DNA from 2 places in the Alteromonas fortis genome. Region 1 is predicted to be linked to the other one. Evidence: riboswitches for the same ligand, from Rfam matches in the RefSeq annotation. Region 1 holds a riboswitch; the other holds the start of a gene.

Region 1 (9,123 bases):
CTACAATCTCTAGCCCTAACTTCATACCTGGCCAGTTAAGTCCCAAACACAACACCGCAACCAAAAGCATTTTAATACCTTTTGATTGCTCTTTTTCCGCCAACGATATTGAAGACATGCGTTTTAAAAAATCCAATTACACGAACTGCTTTAAGAGAAGTATCCACCGCCGAGTAAGATGAATGTGGGCAGGGAATTGTAAGGGCGCAAATATAAGTGAATTGGCGGCGAATTGAAACCTTGCCTACCGTAGAATGATGATAATTTATCGACCAAATGGTCAACTTTTTAAACACCTGTGGAAACTTTGCTATACGGGGCTTTCGTCACGGTATATAAACTTGCCTCACAGGTACAAGGCAATGGAGAGTAGCTTACGCTCTCCCTTCTCTATTTTACTGACACTGTGCATATATTTGTCAGGTCGAAAGAAGTAAATACGGTTGAATAGACTAAAAATGACTTTCTCCGCCCAAAACTGCCCACCCAGCTTTGGCTTTTTTAGCACCACGTTAAATTTGAAATAACGCCCGCTTCCCATAGGGTCGTTATGCTCTAACACACGATGCCCTTCTTTATAGGTAACCACATTTATGGCAAATCGTTTAGACGAGACTATTGCCTTGTTGAGCACTTTGGCCATGCTAATTCTACCTTGGGTGAAGAGAACATGATGCAATTTAAACACGCACGGCTATGCGCTGGAAAGCGCATGCTGAGTTCGGATAGTGCTTTAATATGCGTGAAACGTATATGGCTACCGGTGGAGCCATAGACTAGATTAGGTTTGGGTTTGCCCACTTCATGATTTTAGCGTTTTCTTTTTGTGCGATATTTCTATTAATACCGCTTTTGTCGTTATCGCTACTTTCTACGGTGTAATAGTTTTTACGAGTTTCGATGTGTTCAAAACCTGAACTTTCGTACAGAGAAATAGCCGCGTAATTACTTTCACGTACTTCTAGCCAGATTTCACCCATGCCATTTTTCACCGACATTTCAACGACAAAATCAACTAAAGCCCGCCCTACTCCATTGCCTCTAGCGTTTTTATCTACAGCAATATCCATTAGCGTTGCTTCATCAACAACTTCAAGCATAATGGCATAGCCGATTACCTCGTCACATTCAAAGGCAAACACTCCGTAATAGGGTTTAGTAAAGCAATCCGCAAAGGTGCTTAACTTCCAAGGTACGACTTGTGAGTGCTGATGGATAACATGTGCACTTTCAATATGCTTATCAAAGCTTTCAGGCGTTACGATGACTAACTTCATAGGTTTAGACTATTGGGGCGAAACGGAAGCGTTGTTTAACGCTTTCCCCGCGCTAACAAGCTGTGCCCAAAGCGCCCTTTTTTGCTCGGTGGTGAGTTTAAGCGGTGCGGCTGGCAATACAATGGCTGATTCGTTTACAGATAGCGTACGACCAATCATAACTGTGCTAGACCAATAAGAAGGAATACCTAACTGAACACAGGCTAGCTGTAAGTCTTTTAGCCATTGTTGTGACTTCGCTCTCTGCTCAGCACTTAACGGAATACCTTCTGGCGATGCGGGCCCTTTTGCTTCGCTTTGCGCAACTTCTAATTTATTAGCGACATTTTTATCAGCTGCCTCATTTGTTAGCGCACGACGAGTAGGCGTTTCGTCTGAAACAGCAACTTTAAGCTTAGGTTTATCTTTTGCTCCACTGCCTACATTTGCCCTTAATTGGGCAAGGCGTGACTGTTTTTCTTCTTGAGAGATAGGCGTTGATGGCGGCTTATTTTCCTGACCGTTTTGTCTAAAAGGTGTTTGTGGCGATGTACTAACAGCCGCGCCATGTATTGGTGCTGAGGCGTTGCCTTCTTTTAAGCCTTCCTGCTTTTTCATTTTCGCATGGGCGTCTTTAGTGATCCACACTGGGATCCCCATTTCCTGTAATACCGCCTGCTGATATGAAGTAAGAGACATTGCGTAAAAGACCTAAAGTAAATAAACCGTTATTTGCCCAAGTTTACTAAAGTTGCTGGGCTGAATGAATAACTATCGCATTCTTTTACCTAAAGTGCGCTATGTAGTAAGCACACAAAGTTTAAGAAACCCTACCGTAAGTCCGTCAAACACCGGCACCTTTTACTTTACAAGTATTAGCTGGCGCATAGGCTCTTGAGTATTTAAACCCAGGTTATAAAACACTAAAGGTAAGCATTGCGAATCAAAAGTATGATGAATAATTTTGTAGAAAAAACTTAATGAGAAGTTTATAAGGAGATATTTTTTATGTTTGAACTAGATTGTTCATAAGAAGAGAAAGTGGCAGGGGTGGAGGGACTCGAACCCCCAACCATCGGTTTTGGAGACCGCTGTTCTACCAATTCGAACTACACCCCTAGCGCGCTGTGCATTATACGGATGACATTAAAAAGGTAAAGCCTTTTTATCACTACCATGCACTGCATGCTTAATTAACACGCAATACGCTGTTTTTTCAATCGAATAACGTCAAATATGCCTGTTTAAGCTGACCATTGAACTAGCCTTACGCAAAGGCAAGCCTAAAGCGCTTTACGCTTTGCGTCTAATTACTTTTATTCGCATTAAGCGCGGCAAACCACAGGTCGTTTGTTATATGAACAATGTCTGAATGTAGCTTGAACTTGTCCATTGCATCGCCTTCGTCAACATTCATGATATTTGCATAGTGGGCAACTAATTCTTCGCTTTCATTCTTGTTAAGTTTATTGATAAGGCAACAGCTTGCTAAGTCGAAATAACGATTTCCCATTGCGGCATACTCCCAATCAATGATTTTTATCGTGCTGTTGGTACCAAGCAATAGGTGATTAATCAACAAGTCGTTGTGGCACAACACGCAGTCTTCATCGTCTTGCTCACTTTTGATTACGTTGTTTTGAAATGCTCGCGCCCTCAAGTAAAGGTCCTTACTCGTATCAAGCTTTGCAGCATTACAATAATGCTGCCATCTCGCAACTAGGTTTAATGGCCTTGCGGTAATAGACAACGAATGAATACGCGCGAGGGTTTCAGCCAACGTGTGTGAAGGAGGTCTAGTTGAAGAAAGCCCTGCACTTACACTATGACTTTCCCACTGTTCTACCCAGATGGTTTCGTCATCGCTTAGCCAGATTGGCTGCGGCGCTATCCCCACGCCATATAATTGTTGCTGTAAAGTAAACTGATGTTTGCGTTCCACACCACTGAAATCATCATCGCCCAGCCACTTAACCGCTAAATCGATGGGGACATCTTCAAGCTTTTGATGGGCAGTAATGTGAGGGTTACCTTCACTTAAACTCAATAGGCTATTTGCTGGGTCTTGAACGCGATAAACACGGTTTACCGCGCCAGCAGGATGTACCGAAACATCTGCACTCTCGCTAAGATTAAGCGCCTTTTGCAGCGTGGCTATGATATCCAACCTGTTCACCTTGTTTCTTATATTGCACAAGCCATTGATAATAACCAAATACTGCGAAGCCCACGTATCCTAGGAACAGGCAGGCAGACAGTGCGTAGCCCACCTGCAGGTATAAATATGCCGAAGCTAAATTTATGAAAAACCAGTAAACCCAGTTTTGCAGAATTTTATGCGCCACCATAAATGTGGTAACCACACTCAATAAGTTAATGCTTGCATCTAATAGTAGGTACTCACTATTAAATTGCGAACCAGCCACTTCAGAGAGACCCCATGCGAGTAATAACATGCTTGGGACAATGAGCGAGTGCAGCCACAGCGGCCAATGAAGCACGGGCTTAACCTCGCCATCTTCCGCCCCTTTCGACCACTGATAATACCCGTACCCTGCCATTATCATGTAAAAGAAATTAAGCGCAGATTGAAATGGCAAGGTCACTTGCCAGAATAACCAAGTATAAATAGCTGTGCTTACAAAGGCACAGAGCCAGCACCAGCTATTTTGTTTAGCTGCTAATAATACATAGGCGATGGCAAGTACAACCGCTACCCACTCTAACAGTGAAGTAGCGGCAATTTGAGAAGTGAACTCAGAAAAGAAGTTAGTCATTAAGATGACTTTCTTGCTTGCATAGCATCGAAGTTTAAAAACTTAGCAACGAAAATAGCCTGCCCCACTTCTTCGTGAGTTCTCTGCATTTCATCGCCGAGTACTTTCATTACTACAGCGTAATCCCCCGTTACCTGGGTACTAGTAGAACATGTTGTCACCGTGATATCGCTATAGCTGTTTAACCTATCAATGAAGTCTTGAATAGGTGGTATATATTCGTTTACCAAAGGGTACAACGACAGTTCAACCATAACTTGCATGTCTTTTTCCTTTTTTTAAAACGCGTATTTAACAGTGATACCAAACTGGCGACCGTTACCTATTTGGTAATATGGTTCGTTAAACGCATACTCATCGCGAGGGTCGTTGCTGAAACCACCAAAACCTCGAGTGTAATACTCGCGGTCAAACGCATTTTGGATCCACAGCGAGGTCTGCCAGTCACCGTGTAAAACTACGATTTCTGAATTAACCAGCGTCGTGCTTGGTGCAGTAACATCATGGCCGTCGGAAAAACGGTATTCGCTTTTATAGTCTACATCTACGCGCCATATCATAGTGTCTGTAAGTGCGTACTCACTGTAAAGGTTTGCGGTCCACTTTGGTGACTGAGCCTGTCTTTGCTCAGATACTTCAGTACCGTCTGCTAGTGTATACCCTTCAAATGTAGCGCTTAAGTAACCAACACTTGCATCTAACTGCCATGCATCGTTTGCAAACCAACTCAGTTCAAGCTCGGCCCCTTTGTTTGTTCCTAAATCAGCATTATCGATAATATCTACAAAACCTGCCGTGCCGTCATCACGGGTGATAACGTCAAAATCACTTACCTGCGTATCTGTCCTGTCCATGTAGAAAATTGCCGCACGAGCAACAAGATCAGGCGTAAGCAACGGGCCTTTTACACCCACTTCATAGTTCCAGTTGTATTCTTCGTCAAAGAAACGTTGATTATCGTTTACTCGGCTGTCGGGATTAAAGCCAGCGCCTTTAAAACCGCGTGAAATGCTACCGTAGTAGAAGTGATCACCCTGCGTATACTGAAGCGCTACTTTTCCGCCAACCATGGTGGTGTCAAACGCGCGTGTAAGTTGGTTGTTATCGGCGTAATCGAAGTCATAGTTTTCTATTCTCAACCCGGCTACAAGCACTAGGTTTTCATTCAACCGGCTTTCCGTCTGAGCATAGATAGCAGTAGTCGTTGGGGTATATTCACTGGCAAAGTCACTATCCAAATACGTGTATTCACGCAGTAACTTTTCTTCTGTGTTTTTATAAAATATGCCTAAGGTCCAGTCTGTCATACCGTCGAAAAGTGCGGCACTGTCAGACGACACAAAACGCACCTCACCGGTTTCCGTTTTAACGTCTCGGTAGTACGCATCAAAAGACGTATAACCCCACGGGTGGAAGCCATCGAATGTCCAATCTTCATCGTAGCCATACGCGATGTTATGAGACGCATGAGTGGCAATAAGGATGAAGTCGCCCGCCGCAGTATTTGTTGTAGAACGTGCACTTACAGCGTGCGTTTGGTGTTCGTCAAAACCTGGCTCGTCAGACAGTGTTTTGTTGTCGTTATCAAGCGAAAACGCATCGTAGCCGTTGTCAATATCATACCAGCGGTAGGTAAGTGCAAGTGTGGTTCGTTCGTCTACGTTGCCTTCAACAGCAAAGCGCAACGCGGTCTCATCGATATTATTAGTATCGCTTCTATCCAGGAATGTATTCTCTACAAATCCATCGCTACGGTTATGAACTAGCGCTACGCGATATCCCCAATCGGAATTGATATCGTCTCCCGTTGCCCCTTCAACACGATAACTATCTTTGTTACCAATACGCGCTTCTACATAGTCTGGCGCGTCGCTACCTACGTTATTACTAGAAAGCTTAACAGCTCCGGCGAGTGCCCCTGTGCCGTAAAGCGTAGCCTGAGGTCCGCGATAGACTTCTAGTTGCTTGGTATCAAAAATGATACCTGCTGCAGCTAGGCCTGAAAAATCAAACTCATCGACAATAAAGCTTACAGAAGGGTTGATTGGTTCAGCAAACTGGCTACGCTCGCCAATACCGCGAATTTGCACGAAGCGACCACGAGAAGCACCCGCTGCAAAATTAACGTTTGGAATACTGTTTAACACACTGTCGATGTGACTTGGCTGCCTGCTGCGAAGTCGCTCTTGGTCTAAAATAGTCGCGCTAGCACTTAGCTGGTCAAGTGTAGTTTGTCGAAAGTCACCAGATACAACGACTCGTTCAATATCAGAAGGCGTGTTTTTTGACGTGTCGTTCGCTGCAGATTCTTGTGCATAGGCAGCAACAGAACTTGCTAGCAATGATAGTGTGAAAAGTGTTTTATACATGGGATCTCTTGTTCTTATTGAAGAAAAAAGATCCGGGTCTAACGGCAGGTGATAAGGCTATGCTGTGAACCATCCCTACGCCGGTATTATCCGGATCAGGTTTAAGGGTTCCCACTTACGTGGATCTCAGACCGAAAACGGACACCCCTTGGTATATAGTGTTGGGCCACTCAAATAGTAACCTCAACGTCTGCGACGGAGTCTACCAGTTCAATACACGCCGTCAAGCAGATAAGACATTAAGCTAAGGTCATAATTTTTATATAATATAAGGCATGCAGAGCCGAAGGCTATTCAGCGTTAATATTCATATTAAGACGACGAACTTCATCGTCAGTCTGTGCTTTTAACCCTTCTAGCGTTTTGCCGTGTGCTGTTGGTTGGCGAGTATCTGGGTCTACCTTTACGAAAACGATGTCATCTGCAAAGCAGATAGTTTTTTTAGTGGCCTTATTGCGCACTAGGCAACTTACGGTAATAGATGACCGACCTACCGCCTTGGTTTCCAGACCAAACTCTACAATATCACCTTGCATCGCAGGTGATTCAAAACTAATTTCGCCAATATGCTTAGTCACTAAACAATTGGTCTCTAACTGACAGATTGCCCAAATGGCAGCCTCTTCGTCTATCCATTCTAACGCGCGGCCACCGAACAAAGAATTGGCGTAATTAAGATCATTTGGCATAACTAAACGCCGAGAAAGAAAGCGCATTCGAATTCCTCACAATAAATCGCTACTATAGCGTAAGATTATACCGAAAAAACTGATTCATGGCGCTAAATCAATTACGTGAATGGCTTCTTGCCCCCTACAGTAAAAATAACTGCGAAAATAGCTCACACCTATCAGATATAAATTACCTAGTTCACCGAAGAATGCTGGTAATTTCAGGTAATGATACGTTTTGTGAAGCGGCGTTATCCATAATTCAAACTTCAGCTGATGAAACTGAATTTTTGAGCCTAGCCACCTTTACTAGTACTGAGTTGAAGGGAAAAAAACGCAAAAAAGTGCTAGGCAGCGAGTACGATATTGCGACATTGGATTGTAGGGATTCCTTTAAGCCTGGTGATGCAATGGCAGTGGCAGGCATAGTAAAACACCAGGGGTGTTTAGTGCTTATCTGTCCCGAGTTGGAACAGTGGAGCAGCAATGCTTCAGTTTCTTTTCTTTCAGAAGGCTTTACGCTCACCCATAGCCGATACCTGGCACGTTTTATTAAATGCCTGCGTGCGAATACTGGCATAGCAATACTTACTGAATCTACAGCTAGGCTACCGGGTTTAGCAACCTATCGAGTAGAAAAGCGCTCCTTAGAAAATGCTTATAGAGGTTCGTTGTTCCGCTCTAAAGAGCAAGAATGCGCATATGGCCAATTGTACCAGTCTTACTCGCTAAATAAGTTGAACGCTTTGGTCACTGCTCCGCGAGGAAGAGGTAAATCTTCTTTGTTAGGCATATTTATTGACAGCCTAGTAAGGAAAGGGAAAAACGTGCTTCTCACTAGCGAGCAGCATGAAAACGTTGCTAACGTAATGTCTCAGCTTCATCAATTTGACGTCACCAACAAAACAGATTACCAGTTTCATCATACCGACTCCATCAATAAAGAGCAGCGTTCCGTAGACGCACGAAGGGCGTGTTTAGGCTCTGTAAAATGGGTACCTCCTGACAGCGAATTACTTCATACCCAAAATAGCAAAAACAATACAACATTTGACCTTGTTGTGGTTGATGAAGCCGCCTCAATGCCCCTGCCAGTCGTAAACCGAATAATAGCGACTAACCCTCAGTGGATTTTGAGCACCACGCTACAAGGCTATGAAGGCTCGGGAAACGGATTTATTCATAAACTCATTCCTAACTTGCCCAATGGTAGCATTCATTTAACGCTGTCGACCCCACTGCGATGGTTCGAAAATGACCCTATCGAAGCATTCTTTAAAAGCACATGCTTGTTTGAGAGCAAAACTGCAAACGATAACGTCACAAATATTGAATCAGAAGATAGCGTCGAACTAATAGAGAAATGCAATTTCTGTTTACGTTCTTTTGAAAACGTTAATGAAAGCACGCTTCAGCAAATTATGTCCCTTCTTGCGCTGGCGCACTACCAAACCACGCCTGACGATTTTATGCGGTTACTGGATAGCCCTGACGTTATGGTTGCCACACTGAAGTTAGGCACCCTTGTGGTAGCAGCCGCAATTATAAATATTGAAGGTGGTATCAAGTTAACCCATGTATCAACAGGTATTGCGTCGGGGCGCCGCCGACCTAAAGGCCATCTAGCTGCGCAAAGGCTTACCCTGCTTTCTACCGATCCTAAAGCGGCCACACACAAGTATTGGAGAGTTAACCGTATCGCTGTACATCCAAAGCTTCAAGGAAGAGGCGTCGGTAGTTATGTAGTAAATAAAGTCGTTGACGAAGCCCGGGAACAATTAATAGATGCAACTTGCACGTCCTACGGTACCACATTGAAGCTAGATAACTTTTGGACTCAAAATGGTTTTGACATAGTTGATTATGGCAGAAAACCTAACAAGGCCAGTGGTGAGACGAGCGCGTTAGCTTTGCTGCCCCTTTCCCCCAAAACAACTGAACTTGTAACCAACCTCAAATCATTAAAGGCCAGCTTTGACGGCGCTAATGTAAATGAACTGTCTAAAACCGTGCTCGATATCTATGTGACAAAGCTCGCTCAGTTTATTCA
Region 2 (9,123 bases), 1.1 Mb from region 1:
AGATGCAGCACTCATTGATGTTATCCCAAGCGGCATTACGCCGTCTCTAAACGCAGCCGACTCGCGGGTTGATAGGGATAATTCCGCTTGCGGGTTGAACAAGCGGTGGGCGCAAATTAGCTGCAGCAAGTCTCGCTCATTTGGCAGCTTACTGTTGGTGAGCGCATTACCGCCAGTGTTGTTGCCTTCACAGCTTCGAAGGCGCGGAAAGGCAATAGATACACGGCTTTGCCAATAATGCTGCTGGATTAATTTGCCGTGAAGGGCGGTCATAGCGCTATCAACCCGCCAATCACCTAAACCAAGTAGCGCACCTATGCCTATTTTATCTATACCTGCTTTCCCAATACGGTCGCTGGCTTCCAGTCGCCATAAAAAATCCTGTTTCTTACCTCGGGTATGGTAGTTGGCGTATTGCTGCGGCGAATAAGTTTCTTGATACACTAAAACAGCATCTAAACCTTGGTGTTTTAGGGTTTCGTATTGCTCTTTCTTTAATGGCTGTACCTCCATCATAAGGTAGCTTACCTTGTCGCGAATGGCGCTGAGGGTTTGCTCGAAATAGTCCATGCCCACTTTGGTTTCGTGTTCGCCAGTAACCAGCAACACCTGAGAAAAGCCCATATCCTTAATAGCTTCGATTTCGGTAAGCACTTCACTTATAGATAGGGTCTTGCGCTTTATTTTGTTACTCATGGTAAAGCCGCAATAGGTACATTCGTTGGCACACAGGTTCGACAGGTACAAAGGCACAAATAGTTGCATGGTATTGCCAAACCGGTGACGGGTGAGTGCCTGCGCGCGACTTGCCATTGCTTCCAAGTAATGTGAGCCGGCAGGCGAGATAAGCGCCATAAAATCGTCTAACGAAAGTGTATTTGCATTTAACGCTCGCTCTACATCGCTCGCGGTTTTACTGTTAATTGACATAGCTAGATGAGCTAAGTCTTGCTGTATTAGCGCTTGTGCTACCTTCATACCGCTGGCTCCAAAAAGGCGGTAAGCGGGCTAGAGGCCTGCGCCAAAACAGATGTTGCACCAAGCCCTGCTTCAAATGCTTTTCGGCCTGTTTCTACAGCGTTTGCAAAGGCCTCTGCCATGGCTACAGGGTTTTGGGCAGTGGCAATAGCCGTATTCACCAACACCGCATCTACGCCCAGTTCCATTGCCGCCATGGCTTCACTAGGCTTGCCAATACCTGCATCTACAATGACCGGAATAGACGCTTGTTCAACAATAATTTGCAAGAAAGGCTTAGTTTGTAAGCCCTGATTGCTACCAATGGGTGCACCTAACGGCATAACAGCGGCGCAGCCCACTTCTTCTAGGCGTTTACACAAAACGGGGTCTGCGCCACAGTAAGGCAGTACGTTAAACCCTTTTTTTACCAAAGCTTCGGCGGCCTGAAGAGTTTCGATTGGGTCGGGCAGCAGGTAGCGCTGGTCGGGATGAATTTCCAACTTTATCCATGGGCTACCTAGCGCTTCATAAGAAAGTTCTGCGGCAAATATCGCTTCTTGGGCATTTTTAGCCCCCGATGTGTTAGGCAGCAGGGTAACTCCTAACTCTCGAAGCGCCTTTAGCGTTTCGTCTTGCCCGCTATTACTCGCCACGCGCTTCATTGCTAGGGTTACAATGTTACTTTGTGCAGCGGCCACTGCGTCTTTCATAGTGGTGGCGTTGCTGAACTTTCCTGTACCGGTTAAAAGACGTGATGAAAAAGTGTGGTTTGCAAGCGTTAGCATATTAGCCTCCTGCAACTAGGGTGAAGATATCAACGGTGTCGTTGTCTTTAAGATAAGTGGTCGACCATTCTTTTTTACTCACTATGGCCGCATTTCTAGCAATGGCGGTACCGTCGTCATTCAGTTGTTTAAGGGCAATTAACTCGCTAAGTGAGATGGGCGAGATCACGTTCATAGGTTGATTGTTTACGTTTACTTTAATTTGCGTCATTGCAAACCTCGCAAGTAGAAGAGGGGGGTAATGCAAAGCTTTGTAGCGAACCTAGGCCTGCATTCCCAGTTAGGTAGTGCCCCCACTTAATGTCGGCTTGGAATCCTTTTGCTAAAAACAACAAAGCTTGTGTTGCCTGATGGCAAGCGGCCATACCAACAACAGGGCCAAGTACGCCTTTGCTCAAACAGTCTTCACGCACGGACACCTTATTTACTAGGCACTCGTAACAACCGCAGGAGTTCGAATTTTGCGGCAAATTAAGTGCTTGCCATGTAAGGCCGCTAGCGGCCGCAATAAAAAGCGGAATAGAGGCGCGATAGGTGGCCGCATTGATCTGCCGTCTTACCGCAATGTTGTCGGTGCAATCCAGTACACAGGTGGCAGATGAAATTAAGGTTGGTAAGTTATTACTATCAGCAAACTTACTTTTAAACTGAATGTTTAAGTTAGAGTCAACTTTGCGAAGTTCGTTATACAGCGACTTAGCTTTAAGTTCACCTAAGTGCATTTCGTTGTAGCTAACCTGGCGCTGTAAGTTACTGATATCGACAGTGTCACCGTCTATCAAGGTAATATTGCCAACACCTGCGCCAGCTAAATAGCGGGCTGTTAAGCTTCCTAGGCCGCCTAACCCAACAACCACAGTGTGTGCGTTTGCTAAATTAAGCTGGCCGTCTTGGTCGATACAGTCGAGCAAGAGCTGCCTGCTGTAACGCTGTATATCTTGTTGCGCAAGTTGGGGGCTAAAGCCATTAGCCTTATTGATTGAGCCATTAGCGGCATGAGGTGGTGATTGACTAAGCAAAACCCGCCTCCTGTGCCAGCGCTTGGTATGCTTGCAGCGGATGCTTCGCATGAGTAATGGCACTAACCACGGCAATACCGTCAACCTTGGTTTTAGCCACGTCACTTATACGCGATAAGTTAATACCGCCAATGGCAACGGTGGGTATGCCTTCGCACAGCTTCACATATTTTGCCAAGCGCTCTACACCCTGGGGTTTAGACGGCATGTCTTTAGTATTGGTTGGAAAGATATGGCCAAGGGCAATGTAAGAAGGGTTTAGTGCGCGAACCCGCTGAATCTCAGCGAATCCATGAGTTGAAATGCCCAGTCTTAGTCCGGCACTGCGAATAGCGTTTAAATCTGCAGTGTCGAGATCTTCTTGACCTAGATGTACGCCATAAGCCCCAAGCTCTATGGCTAACTCCCAATAGTCGTTAATAAATAACTGACAGTTGGTGTGTTCCACTAACTCAATGGCCTCTTTTATCTGTTGGCGAATGTCTTGTGGTGACCCTTCCTTCACCCTTAGCTGAATGATTTTTACACCCGTTGGCCAAAGCCTCGCTATCCACTGAACGCTATCTACTACGGGGTATATGCCTAGGTTCGTATGAGTGAGTGTAGGGAAGTGAGCTATATTACCTTGCACACTTTCTGAGGGGAGGTCGCTCTTCGACAAAGTCTCTAGGCACAAATCTTTATTGTAAAAAACAGCGCTACCTTGGTGAAAATTTACCTTTGGAAAACTTGCGGCGTGTGTGGGGAAACCGTTAGTTCGTGGGAAGTACGTGGGCAAATCAGCCCCATTATTATGCGCCTTAGCGCCGTCCGTATCAGGCTCGCAAAGGGTCTTTCGCCTTACTTCACACACATAGGCATTAGCTAGGGTGAGCGCATCTTCAATGCAATAGTCGTTAACAAAAAAAGCCGCAATCGCACTAGCTAACATGCAGCCAGTGCCCCGAAGTTTACCGTTATTGATTATCGGCTGACTAAAGTGAAGGGTGTGCGAGGCGCAAACAAAGGTATCATATACCTTTGTTTGCCACTCGGCGTGGCCGCCTTTAACGTAAACACTCTTTGCCCCTTTTCCAATAAGCCGGTTTATTGCTGACGCTAAGCTGGTATCGTCGTTTACCGGCAAATTAGACAGCCAAGCGAGCTCGTCGATATTTGGGGTAACCAAATCAACCGTGTTCAACAACTCATCAACAACGCTTTCAGTTAAGTCGCTTAACATACCGCCAGATGAAGAAGCCTGCACAGGGTCCCATATCACAAACGGGCGAGGCTTTATTAACGACTGAATACGTGCGCAAAGTAAAAGCGCTTGCTCATCGCTTGCGATAGCGCCAATTTTAATAGCGCGTGGCGGCGTATCTTCGTATAGTACTTGCCACTGCTGGTTTAACGCAGATGCACTCACACTGTCTTTACTAAGCAGTTGCTGGTTTGATTGCACAGTAATTTGTGTGGTGAGCACACAGGCATGAGCGCTTAAATCGGCAAGCGTGATGGCGTCGCGGGTTATACCCGCGCCACCACTTGAGTCAACGCCGCCTATGCACCATACCACCGGCAACCTAACGCTAGGCGGCTCTAGTACGGGTTTGGTTAGGTGGCTGTTTGTCATGGCAACTCTACCTTGCTATCGGCAGTGTGATAAAGCTGAGCACCCGACTGATTAAACGCATCAGCCATGTCTTTCATGCCTTTCTCTTTCTCGAGCTCTTGGGTTTCAGCTTGTTTAGCGACATCACGTACTTCTTGAGAAATTTTCATGCTGCAGAATTTTGGGCCGCACATAGAGCAAAAGTGCGCAACTTTGCCAGAGGCCTGCGGCAAGGTTTCATCGTGATAAGCGCGAGCAGTATGAGGGTCTAATGCTAGGTTAAACTGATCTTCCCATCTAAACTCGAAGCGCGCTTTCGACATAGCATTGTCGCGTATTTGCGCGCCGGGGTGGCCCTTCGCCAGGTCGGCAGCGTGCGCCGCTATTTTGTAGGTGATAAGCCCCTGTTTAACGTCTTCTTTGTTAGGTAAACCCAAATGCTCTTTAGGCGTTACGTAGCACAGCATTGCGCATCCGTACCAACCAATCATGGCGGCGCCAATACCTGAGGTAAAGTGATCGTAGCCAGGTGCAATGTCTGTGGTAAGTGGGCCAAGGGTATAAAACGGCGCTTCGTGACAGTGCTTAAGCTGCTCTTCCATGTTCACTTTAATCATGTGCATTGGCACATGCCCTGGGCCTTCAATCATTACCTGAACATCGTATTCCCAGGCTATTTTGGTCAGCTCACCAAGGGTACGTAACTCAGAGAATTGCGCATCGTCGTTGGCATCGGCCACGCTACCAGGGCGCAAGCCATCACCTAGCGACAATGCTACATCGTATTTCGCGCAAATTTCGCAGATATCATGGAAGTGTTCATACAAAAAGCTTTGCTGGTGGTGACTCAAACACCACTTCGCCATGATTGAACCACCGCGCGATACAATGCCAGTAACTCGCTTTGCGGTAAGGTGAACGTATTCAAGCAACACGCCTGCGTGAATGGTGAAGTAATCCACACCTTGCTCAGCTTGTTCGATAAGCGTGTCTTTAAACATCTCCCAGGTTAAATCTTCGGCTACGCCATTCACTTTTTCTAGCGCTTGGTAAATAGGTACGGTGCCAAGAGGTACCGGGCTATTTCGCAGCAGCCACTCGCGGGTTTCGTGAATATTTCTACCGGTAGATAAGTCCATGATGGTATCGGCGCCCCAGCGCGTTGACCACACCAGCTTTTCTACCTCTTCTTCGATTGACGAGGTAACTGCCGAATTACCAATATTCGCGTTAATTTTCACCAAGAAGTTGCGGCCGATAATCATTGGCTCTAGTTCGGGGTGATTAATATTACATGGAATGATGGCGCGGCCTGCGGCTACTTCTTGGCGAACAAATTCAGGCGTGATGGTATCGGGCAAATTCGCGCCAAAGTGCTCTCCTTTATGCTGCTGCGTTAGCTCCGCATCTTTAATGGCTTGACGGCCCATGTTTTCACGAATGGCAATGTATTCCATTTCAGGGGTAACAATGCCTTGTCTTGCGTAGTGAAGCTGGGTGACGTTCTTGCCCGCTTTCGCTTTTAACGGTTTGCGGCTGCGAATAAAGCGAAAATCTTCAGTAAAGATGTCGTTTTCACGCTCTTTCGCGAAGCTTGATGAAACGCCTTCAAGCTCAACGGTATCGCTGCGCTCTTCAATCCACTTTTGGCGAAGTGGGCTTAAGCCTTTGTGAACATCAATATTTTCTAGCGGATCGCCGTAGGGCCCTGAGGTGTCATACACCGGAATAGGTGGGTTTGGCTCTAAGATAGGGTTTTCTTCGGTGCCACCGACTAGGCTGTCATGCTGGTGGATAAGGCGCATGGCCACTCGGATATCGTCGCGGCTGCCACACTCGTAGTGGCGCGTTGAATTGGGGTAAGCTTCGCCCGCTAGTTCATTAATGAATTGCTGAGCTTGTTGGCGTTGTTCGCGTCTGTTCGACATAGCATTTTACCTTGTAAATTTAGGTTCTAAAAATGCTTGTCAGGAGTGAAGGAGAATACAGTGTGTAAGTGTTTGAAGGGCGGAACCTTCTACTGTAGCGAGGTTGAAAGTAAAGGAGCTAAGAATGAGCCCGTTAATGTTTACTGTCGTTTGCTCTTAAGGCCTTAAGCAATTTACTTTGAGTTAGAAATTACATCATTGAAATTTGATGCTTTATCTCAAAGTTAACGCTCGGTACCCGTTATGAAAGTGACAAACAAACCACTAAGTAATCTAACCTTGCTTCACAATGCCAAACTGTTGCTTAACATCGTGCACATTGTATTTTCTTGTTCCCTTCGCAGGTACTAGCCTGATCAGGTTCTACGGATCCCACTTTCGCGGTCTCAGCTTACTGGGTTACCAGTGAAGCACTCCGACAAGTTGTTTGTTTCAATTCGGGCTGTTTTTTGTTGAAGTAGCCCGAATTGAGAATTCCCTTTTACTATATCTTCAACTTTAGTTGGATTACAAGTACTACCAGAAAGCTAAACGAATATTCATTTAGCTAGCTAGTTGCTGTCCTTCTTTGTAAAGCTGAAGGGCGGTGGCTGTGTCTTGCTTGCGTTCACTAATGGCAGATAGCAGCAATAAGTCTTCTTTGCGCGACTCCATTTTGGTAGCTTTAAGCAAGGCTTTTTCAGCTAACACATCATCGCCCGAGTTGAACGCCACTTGGCCTAGCGTGGAATAAAGCTCAACGTTCTCTTCGTCTTGCTTTATCCAGCTTTCAAGTAAACGTAATGATGGTGATGCATCAGGAATATTAAGCTGCGTAAACAGCGGGAATAGCGCGCTGTTCGGCCCACGTTTTTGCCATTCAACCAGCAAGTTCTGTGCATCGGCATGCATACCTTGGTCAAGTAACTGTTGCACGTAAGCAGCGCGATAAGCGTCGTCGTGACGTAATTTACGAGGCAGGGTGTCCCAGTATGATTTAAGCTCAACGGCACCTTGCTTACTGGCAATTTCTGCAAACTTACCTTTAGCAATACGCTGGCTCCACGTGGTGTAGTCAGCTTTAGGCAAGGCTTTACGCCAACCCGATAAATTCTCTTGAAGCACCTGCCACTTACCTAACTTGGCAAGAATTTGCGCTTTTAGCTGCACAACCTGCTTGTTGTCACGATCTTGCTCGTCTAGTTCGTTAAGCTTTTCGAGTGCCGCCTCAAACTTTTCTTCAGCTACATCAATGCGTGCATGCATTACCGTTGCGGCTACTTTCGCTTTCGGAAAATCAGTGGCCTGAACCAGAAAATATCGGGCTTTGGCTAGGTCGTCGTTGGCAAACGCAATCTGCGCTGAAGCCAAATAGTTTACTCCTTCAAAATCACCATTGGTGGTTTTGCCTAATGCTTTTTGTGCCGAATCAAAATCACCTGCGGCCATGGCGTGCAAGCCATCGTAAAATGCGCGCTTGCGCTTGCGTTCACCTAAAGTGCCGAACCATTTATGTGAGCCTGTAATTAAGCTTAACGCCCACAAAACAAAACGGGATAACACATACCAGGCAATAACGGCACCAATGACCAAAATACAAAAGCTGATCACGGTCATTTCAATAGCTGTGCTGCCTAGAGAAATAAGTACGTAACCTTTATCGCCAAGTATCATTGGACCAACAATAAGCGCAACAACGAATGCGGCTAATACCGCAAGGGCAATAGCTAACCATTTCATAGTGCACTTGCTCCTTGTCCAAACACCTGCTTAACACGGCTATCCAGTAAACGCTCTAGCGGTTTTTGTGACGCTAGCTCTGTAGGAATTGGGCGTGAAATATCGGTGGCAATCAGGTTTTGTAGTGCGTCAACAAAGCCGGTTACCTGACTTTTCTCTGTGTCGTACTTTTCAATAAGCAGCGTTTGTGCATATTGAAGCGATTGACTGTAAAGCCCCGCATCGCCTTGAAGCGCGGCAGTTTGAGCGTGCATAAGCTGCAGACGAAGCTGCTCTTTTGCCAAGAACTGTGCTTCTAATGACAGTACGGGCTCAACCGGGCCTTCAATAGTTTTAACGGTAAGAAAATCATTTACCAACGAACGCCACACCTTCGCAAGGTTGTCCTGCCAGTCGTCAGCCGACTCTGACAAGGTGGTGTCTTCTGCGTTAGCATCTTCAGGCTTTTCGAAGGTATCCAATGGCAACTTGTCGATTTGCGCAATCATGCCAGTAAGGGCAAGCGCTACTGAGCTTTGTGACACAGGGTTTAGCTGCTGTAGTGTTTGAATATCTTCAGCTAGGTTAGCGCGAACGGGTAGTACCGACGGGTCAGCCAAAGACTTTAAGCGCTTATCTGCATTGACCAATAGCAAAATTGCTGTGCGAACATCGTTTTCCAGCCAAAGCTTTCTACCCGCCATACGAACTAAATAGTCAGCTTCTGCAATTAGCCAGTCGGCTGGGCGGCGACCTTCCATATTATTAAGCTGTTGAAGGGTAGACTCGGCCTGTAAGCTAAGTTTCTCGTTCTCAGACTTAAGTTCATCGACCGTATCTTGTAAGGCTTTATTCGTTCGCGACACGTCTTCTAGCGACGCTAAGATGTCGCTACGTTCTCGTTCTATATTGTTTAACTTTGCCGTGTTGCTTTGCTGTGTGTTGGCGGAATCTGCGCTAGCCGACTGTTGCTGCATATAATACCAATAGCCCGCGCCAGCCATGCCTATTACGGCTAAGAACAAAATGATTACAACGAACCATAGCAGGCCATTGCCTGATGATTTCTTTTTCTTAGCTCCAGATTCAGTCGATTCACTCTGCGTGGCAGAAGACTCAATTACTTCTTTTTCAGCTTC

The links. A riboswitch is a leader RNA that binds a small molecule or an ion and turns the genes downstream of it on or off. The one in region 1 is predicted to bind thiamine pyrophosphate.
Region 2: another riboswitch for thiamine pyrophosphate. It lies ahead of thiC (phosphomethylpyrimidine synthase ThiC); the one in region 1 lies ahead of PCAR9_RS05290 (TonB-dependent receptor).

What each region holds. Positions count from the first base shown of each region.
Region 1 is NZ_LR812090.1:1,212,351-1,221,473, reverse strand. It holds gene PCAR9_RS05330 (DMT family transporter) at 1-118, opposite strand, end outside; gene PCAR9_RS05325 (2OG-Fe(II) oxygenase) at 347-643, opposite strand; gene rimI (ribosomal protein S18-alanine N-acetyltransferase) at 777-1,277, opposite strand; gene PCAR9_RS05315 (alanine acetyltransferase) at 1,287-1,955, opposite strand; tRNA gene PCAR9_RS05310 (tRNA-Trp) at 2,299-2,375, opposite strand; gene PCAR9_RS05305 (phosphotransferase) at 2,563-3,423, opposite strand; gene pnuC (nicotinamide riboside transporter PnuC) at 3,389-4,033, opposite strand; gene PCAR9_RS05295 (hypothetical protein) at 4,033-4,296, opposite strand; gene PCAR9_RS05290 (TonB-dependent receptor) at 4,312-6,402, opposite strand; TPP riboswitch at 6,458-6,561, opposite strand; gene PCAR9_RS05285 (acyl-CoA thioesterase) at 6,693-7,118, opposite strand; gene PCAR9_RS05280 (GNAT family N-acetyltransferase) at 7,178-9,123, shown strand, end outside.
Region 2 is NZ_LR812090.1:132,042-141,164, forward strand. It holds gene thiH (2-iminoacetate synthase ThiH) at 1-978, opposite strand, end outside; gene PCAR9_RS00590 (thiazole synthase) at 975-1,745, opposite strand; gene thiS (sulfur carrier protein ThiS) at 1,747-1,956, opposite strand; gene PCAR9_RS00600 (HesA/MoeB/ThiF family protein) at 1,943-2,764, opposite strand; gene thiE (thiamine phosphate synthase) at 2,757-4,379, opposite strand; gene thiC (phosphomethylpyrimidine synthase ThiC) at 4,376-6,286, opposite strand; TPP riboswitch at 6,603-6,714, opposite strand; gene PCAR9_RS00615 (heme biosynthesis HemY N-terminal domain-containing protein) at 6,830-8,005, opposite strand; gene PCAR9_RS00620 (uroporphyrinogen-III C-methyltransferase) at 8,002-9,123, opposite strand, start outside.